DNA from 2 places in the Carnobacterium viridans genome. Region 1 is predicted to be linked to the other one. Evidence: predicted binding sites of a transcription regulator. Region 1 holds the regulator's gene; the other holds the start of a gene.

Evidence for each region. Region 1 encodes HrcA, which represses chaperone genes, less so after heat shock. Its sites were predicted from a motif close to TTAGCACTCNNNNNNNNNGAGTGCTAA; they were not measured.
Region 2: a site for HrcA is predicted at 1,610-1,636, ahead of groES (co-chaperone GroES). Genes of this name have one in related genera too.

The regions. Positions count from the first base shown of each region.
Region 1 covers NZ_FNJW01000008.1:262,009-265,445, reverse strand. The annotation lists gene dnaK (molecular chaperone DnaK) at 1-937, opposite strand, end outside; gene grpE (nucleotide exchange factor GrpE) at 986-1,543, opposite strand; gene hrcA (heat-inducible transcriptional repressor HrcA) at 1,562-2,599, opposite strand; gene argH (argininosuccinate lyase) at 2,819-3,437, opposite strand, start outside.
Region 2 covers NZ_FNJW01000008.1:929,404-932,840, forward strand. The annotation lists gene groL (chaperonin GroEL) at 1-1,243, opposite strand, end outside; gene groES (co-chaperone GroES) at 1,292-1,576, opposite strand; gene BLT48_RS05850 (CPBP family intramembrane glutamic endopeptidase) at 1,925-2,575, shown strand; gene BLT48_RS05860 (redox-sensing transcriptional repressor Rex) at 3,099-3,437, opposite strand, start outside.

The DNA.
Region 1 (3,437 bases):
CACCAACTAAGATGACTTCATCAATTTCAGATGTTGATAATCCAGCATCTTTCAATGCTTGGCGAACAGGTCCTTTAGTACGTTCTACTAAGTCATAAGTTAATTCGTCAAATTTAGCACGAGTTAAGTTGATTTCCAAGTGTAATGGTCCAGCTTCTCCAGCAGTGATAAATGGCAAGCTGATTTGAGTTGAAGTTACGCCTGATAAGTCTTTTTTAGCTTTTTCAGCAGCGTCTTTCAAACGTTGTACAGCCATTTTGTCTTTAGATAAGTCAACGCCGTTTTCTTTTTTGAATTCAGCTACCAAGTATTCCATGATTTTATTATCAAAATCATCTCCACCTAATTTGTTGTCACCTGCAGTAGCTAATACATCAAATACGCCGTCTCCTAATTCAAGGATTGAAACGTCAAAAGTACCACCACCAAGGTCAAATACTAAAACTTTTTCATCTTTATCTACTTTGTCTAAACCATAAGCTAATGCTGCAGCAGTTGGTTCATTAACGATACGTTCCACTTCAAGACCGGCAATTTTACCAGCATCTTTTGTTGCTTGTCGTTGTGCATCGTTGAAGTAAGCAGGAACAGTAATAACAGCTTTATCAACTGTTTCGCCTAAATAGCTTTCAGCATAACCTTTCAAGTATTGAAGAATTGTTGCAGAAACTTCTTGTGGAGTATATTTTTTGCCATCAACTTCAACTGAAAAGCCAGCTTCTCCGATATGACGTTTGATTGAGCTAATTGTGTTAGGATTTGTTACAGCTTGGCGTTTAGCTACTTCCCCTACTTGCATTTCTCCATTTTTAAATGCCACAACAGATGGTGTCGTACGGTTACCTTCTGGATTCGGAATAATTTTTGCTTCTCCGCCTTCTAATACAGCAACTGCTGAATTTGTTGTTCCTAAGTCAATACCAATCATTTTACCCATAATAAATCCCTCATTTTTTTATTATTTTTTTTTACAGTTATCTAAATTTTATTGAGCAACAATTACCATTGCGGGACGTAATACGCGTCCCTTTAAATTATAACCTTTTTGGAAAACTTGTACAACTGTTTCGCTTGCTTGACCTTCTTCAACAGGAACGGTTTGAATCGCCTGATGGAAGTTAGGGTCAAATGGTTCATTTAAAGGATCGATAACTTCAATGCCTTCATTTTTCAATGCAGTCTTGAACGTTTCCATAACCATTTCAATGCCTTTTTTCAAACTTTTCCCTTGCTCATCTGTTACTTCAATAGCTAGAGCTCGTTCTAAATTATCAATAACGGGAAGTAATTCTGTTGCTAAAGATTGAGCACGGAATTTAGCAGCATCTTCACGTTCTTTTGCATTGCGTTTTTGGATATTTGCCATTTCAGCTTGTACACGCAAATATTTATTTTCCATTTCTTCTAAATCAGCTTTTACTTTAGCAAGTTCATCAATTTCTGGTTGTTCCACTTCTACAGATTCAGTTGTTTCTTCTACCAATTCTGTTGGTGTTTCTTCAACCATTTCTTGTTCTTGCTTTTTATCTTTATTTCTAGACACAACAACAGCTCCTTTTGATTAATCGTCTACAGATTGATAGTAGTCGATTATTTTTTTTGAAAGCTCATTTCGAAATACATCCACCAAACCGATCATTTTAGAATAGGGCATATTTGTTGGACCTAACAATGCAATAACACCTGAACTATATCCTTCAATGTCATAACTTGCTGTAATTAAACTGAACTCATTAAAAAGCTCATTGTTTAACTCCGTCCCAATTTTCACATTGATTCCGGTAGTACTTGGAACCAATAAAGAAGATAAGTCATGAGTACCATCCATTAAGGAATAAATAGACTTGAATTTTTCGACATTTAATTCATTCGAGAAATCGAGTATATTCATTCTTCCACCTACGTGCATCCTATCTTGTCCAGCTTTCAAGAAGACATCTTCGAAGATATTCAGCATTCCTTCATTTGTTCGAACATACTTATTCAACAATATCGGAATTTCTGTCTTCAGTCTTTTAAATACTTCCATTAGCGGAAGACCAACTAATTGTTCATTAAAAATACGAACAATTTTTTCTAGCTCGTTAACATCCATTGACCTCGGAATGGTTACTATTTGGTTTTCTACATGGCCCTTATCGGTTACTAAGATAGCCATAACTTGATAATCATTTAATGGCACCAATCGAAAACCAGTTAGAATACTTTCTTTGATCTCAGGACCTAACGTTATCGCTGTGTAACTGGTCAACCGAGAAAGCAATTCAGCCGATTGAAAAACAATCTCATCCAATTGCCTGAACTGATTTCCTAAAGCATTTTTTATGACCGCAAGATCTTTTTTTTGAATTTTTGCTGGATGCACCAGATGGTCTACGTAAAAACGGTACCCTTTTAAAGATGGGACACGACCGGATGACGAATGCGTTTTTTCAATGAAGCCTAATTCTTCAAGACGCCCCATTTCATTACGAATAGTTGCTGAACTAAAACTGATTTCAGCTTCATTCATTAAGGTTTTGGATCCTATGGGTGTCTCATATGAAGTGTATAAGCGAATGATAGATTTTAAAATTAAAATCTGCCTTTCAGTTAACATATTGCATCACCTCTTTTTTAGCACTTGAAACTATTGAGTGCTAATACATTTATTAATTTACCAAATATAACTGTATCTGTCAATAATTTTTGTTTATTTTTTGACTAATTTTGACGTTTATCTAAAAAGCCGGTTTAACACTTGATTTATCTTACTTTTACTAAAAAGACAGTGTCAAAAATGGAAAGTTCCATCTTCAACACTGTCTTTTAATTCTTCTTATATCAGATTAAGTTCTAGTTTGGCTTTTTCAATTTCATTTCTAATCTGGTCGAATCCAGTGCCACCTAATGAATTTCTACGTTCAACAGCTACACGAGATTCCAATAACCTATAAACATCTTCTTCGATAATAGGAGCAGCATGTTGAAATTCGGTTAAAGGAATATCTTGTAAGTAATGGCCATTTTTCAAGCACTTCAACACAAGTTTCCCAACAATTTCGTGCGCTTCTCTAAATGGGATACCTTTTGAAGCCAGATAATCCGCTAATTCAGTCGCGTTTGAAAAATCTTTCGTTGTTGCTTCACTCATATTGTCTTCATGCACGATCATATCTTCCAACATACCAGCAAATATTTCCAAACAATCTTTAACCGTTTTTACTGTATCAAACATGCCTTCTTTGTCTTCTTGCAAATCTTTGTTATAGGCTAATGGCAAACTTTTCATTGTCGTTAACAACGAAAATAAATTGCCGTACACTCTGCCTGTTTTTCCACGAATCAATTCCGCCATATCTGGATTTTTCTTTTGCGGCATAATGGAACTACCCGTCGAAAAAGTATCCGTTAAACTAGCGAATTGATATTCATGACTGGTCCAAAGAATCATTTCT
Region 2 (3,437 bases), 670 kb from region 1:
TTCCACCACCGGAAACGATACCTTCTTCAACAGCTGCACGAGCTGCATTTAAAGCATCTTCAATACGTAATTTGCGTTCTTTTAATTCTGTTTCAGTAGCAGCTCCAACTTTGATGACTGCAACTCCGCCAGAAAGTTTAGCTAGACGTTCTTGTAATTTTTCTTTATCAAATTCAGAAGTGGTTTCAGCTGCTTGAGCTTTAAGTAAAGCAACACGGTGTTGGATAGATTCTGCTGAGCCAGCTCCTTCAACGATTGTAGTAGCATCTTTCGTCACGACTACTTTACTTGCATGTCCTAATTGACTGATTTCAGTATCTTTCAATTCAAGACCTAAATCTTCAGTAATAACCGTTCCGCCAGTTAAGATAGCAATATCTTCAAGCATAGCTTTACGACGATCGCCGAATCCTGGAGCTTTAACTGCTACAACATTAAATGTTCCACGCAATTTATTCAATACTAATGTTGGAAGAGCTTCGCCATCAACATCATCAGCAATGATCAACAATGGACGTCCTTGTTGTAAAATTTGTTCCAATAATGGAAGGACTTCTTGAATATTTGAGATTTTTTTATCGGTAATCAAAATATAAGGGTTTTCTAAGTTTGCTTCCATTTTATCGTTATCTGTTACCATGTATTGAGAAAGGTACCCACGATCAAATTGCATTCCTTCAACAACACCTAATTCTGTCTCGATTCCTTTAGATTCTTCAATTGTAATAACGCCATCTGTTCCAACGCGTTCCATTGCTTCTGCAACCAATTCTCCTGTTTCATTGCTTCCTGAAGAAATAGCAGCAATTTGTGCAATTGATTCTTTTGAGTCAACTTTTTTAGAAATAGCAAGCAATTCTTCTACAGCAACTTTTGTGGCCATTTCGATTCCGCGGCGAATCCCAACTGGATTAGCTCCAGCTGTTACATTCTTCAATCCTTCACGAACGATAGCTTGAGTTAAAACTGTAGCTGTTGTAGTACCATCTCCAGCAATATCATTTGTTTTAGAAGCAACTTCTGAAACAAGTTGTGCTCCCATATTTTCAAAATGATCTTCTAGTTCAATTTCTTTTGCGATTGTCACACCATCATTAGTAATGAGTGGTGAGCCGTAAGTTTTTTCTAAAACAACATTTCTTCCTTTGGGTCCTAATGTTACTTTAACAATATCTGCTAAAATATCTACCCCACGTAGCATTGATGCACGAGCGTCTTCAGAAAATTTAATATCTTTTGCCATTTTTTCCTTCACCTCATTAATTTAGTTTGTTCATTTTTTAAGTTATCTTTAATCTATGACTGCAACGATATCGTGTTCTTTTACCACTAAATACTCTTTACCGTCGTATTTCACTTCTGTTCCAGCGTATTTTTCAAATAAAACAGTATCGCCTACTTTAACAGACACTGCTACTGTTGAGCCGTTTTCTAAAACACGCCCTTCTCCAACAGCTATTACAGAACCCGTTTGAGGTTTTTCTTGAGCGGAACCCGGTAAAACAATCCCGCTGATTGTTTTTTCTTCTTCTTTAGCAACTTCAATGATGACACGATCTCCTAATGGTTTTAACACGTAAATCCCTCCATCTAAATTATTTCTTCATTTTTAGCACTCAAACATATCAAGTGCTAAACTACTTCTTTATAATAACAAATATAAAAAAGATTGCAAGAATTTTCATCTTGATTTTTATTCCTTTTCAAATAAGGATTGTTTTATTGAAAAGGGTTCGGTACTGTCTATTGTTATACCCCTTTTTGGACCTTTTATGTTATACTGAAAAATGAAGTTATTTTCAGTTTACCTAGCATAGAGTTGGCTTCTTTAGGAGAATTTTTTTCTATTGGATACTCTGACTGCTATTTACTAAACTGTATATAACGAACGTACGCTATCTCGAAAAAAGAAGGTCTTAATCATATGAAGAAACTTACGAGTCACACATCGATTTTAATTATTTTATTTTATTTAATTGCTCAATTCTTACCGGCCATCATTATTTCTCTAGCTCCAACAAATTTCCAGACTGAAGCTTCCGTTTATGGGACAATTTTTAGTTTTACTTTAGGCGCAATAGTTATGCTCTTATTGAATCGAAAATCGACCATCCGAAATTCGTTGACCTTAAGTCCATCATTACCTAGAAAGAGTGTTCTTTATTGGGGTATTGCCGGAATCCCTTTGGTGCTTTTGGCTCAATACATGGCAAACTTAATTGAAACTTTACTTTTGGGGATTCCAATAGATTCTGTTAATACTCAAAATATACTTGTTTTCGTTGACAATTATCCAATTTATATAATTGTCGTCTCTATTATGGGACCAATCATGGAAGAATTTGTCTTCAGAAAAGTTATTTTTGGTTTTTTATATGATCTTACTGGTGGAATAGGTGCTGCAGTGATCAGTTCTCTTATCTTTGCTTTTATGCATTTTGATGGACACATTTTATTGTACTCTGCTATGGCTTTTGTCTTTTGTTTTCTATATAGTAAAACTAAAAATATTGCCACTCCCATTATCACCCATATTATTATGAACACAGTAGTTATAGTAGTAAATTTTTTATAAGTACGTGCTAAGTGTTAGAAAGGACTTTTCATTTGATAAATAAACGTAATTTTATAATGCAAATTGTTTTTACTTACTTGATGTCAGGAGTATTCATCTGGTTTGCGATTGATTCTGTGGGAAATTCCGGTTGGACATTTTTTTCTGTTCTCTATGTCGTTTTTTCTACCAGTTATTTCGTTAGAGCTTCAAAAATACTTGAAGTTTACTTTAAAATAAAAAAAGGACCCAAACCATAACCGGTTTGGGTCCTTTTTTTTTGCTCTATACTTTTTAGTGTTGCTAGCTTAATTAAATTGGTTACCAGATATTTCTGGAGGAATAGGGTTTGCTTGTAGCCATGCATTGGATTCAATGCGAATTATAAAGCGTTAGCGCTTCAGCGTTTACGTTTTATTTGAGGCTTGAAAGCTCTGAAGACTACAGGCTTCAGACGTTCCCATGGCTCTCCACAAGCAAACCCGTCTATTCCAGAAGAAATTTATTTTATTCTATCAACACCATTTGACAAATGAGTCCTTTTTTACGCGTTTTCTGGTTTGTAATGATCTAAGAAATAAATCAATGTTTGTAGTTCATTGGTCAAATCAACATTTTGAACTCTCACTTTGTCTGGTACAGAAATTCTAATAGGAGTAAAATTCAAAATTCCTCTTACATTTGCTTCAACTAAACGTTCTACTGTTGCTTGTGCGACGTCTGATGGAATAGTGATAATCACAATTTCTATCTGTTGAATTTTTAATTGTTCAACCATATCATCCATATGATAAATAGGAACACCACTTAAAATAGTGCCAACAATTTCTTCATTTATATCAAAAGCTGCACTTATTCGCATGTTGTTGCTTTGATGGAAGTT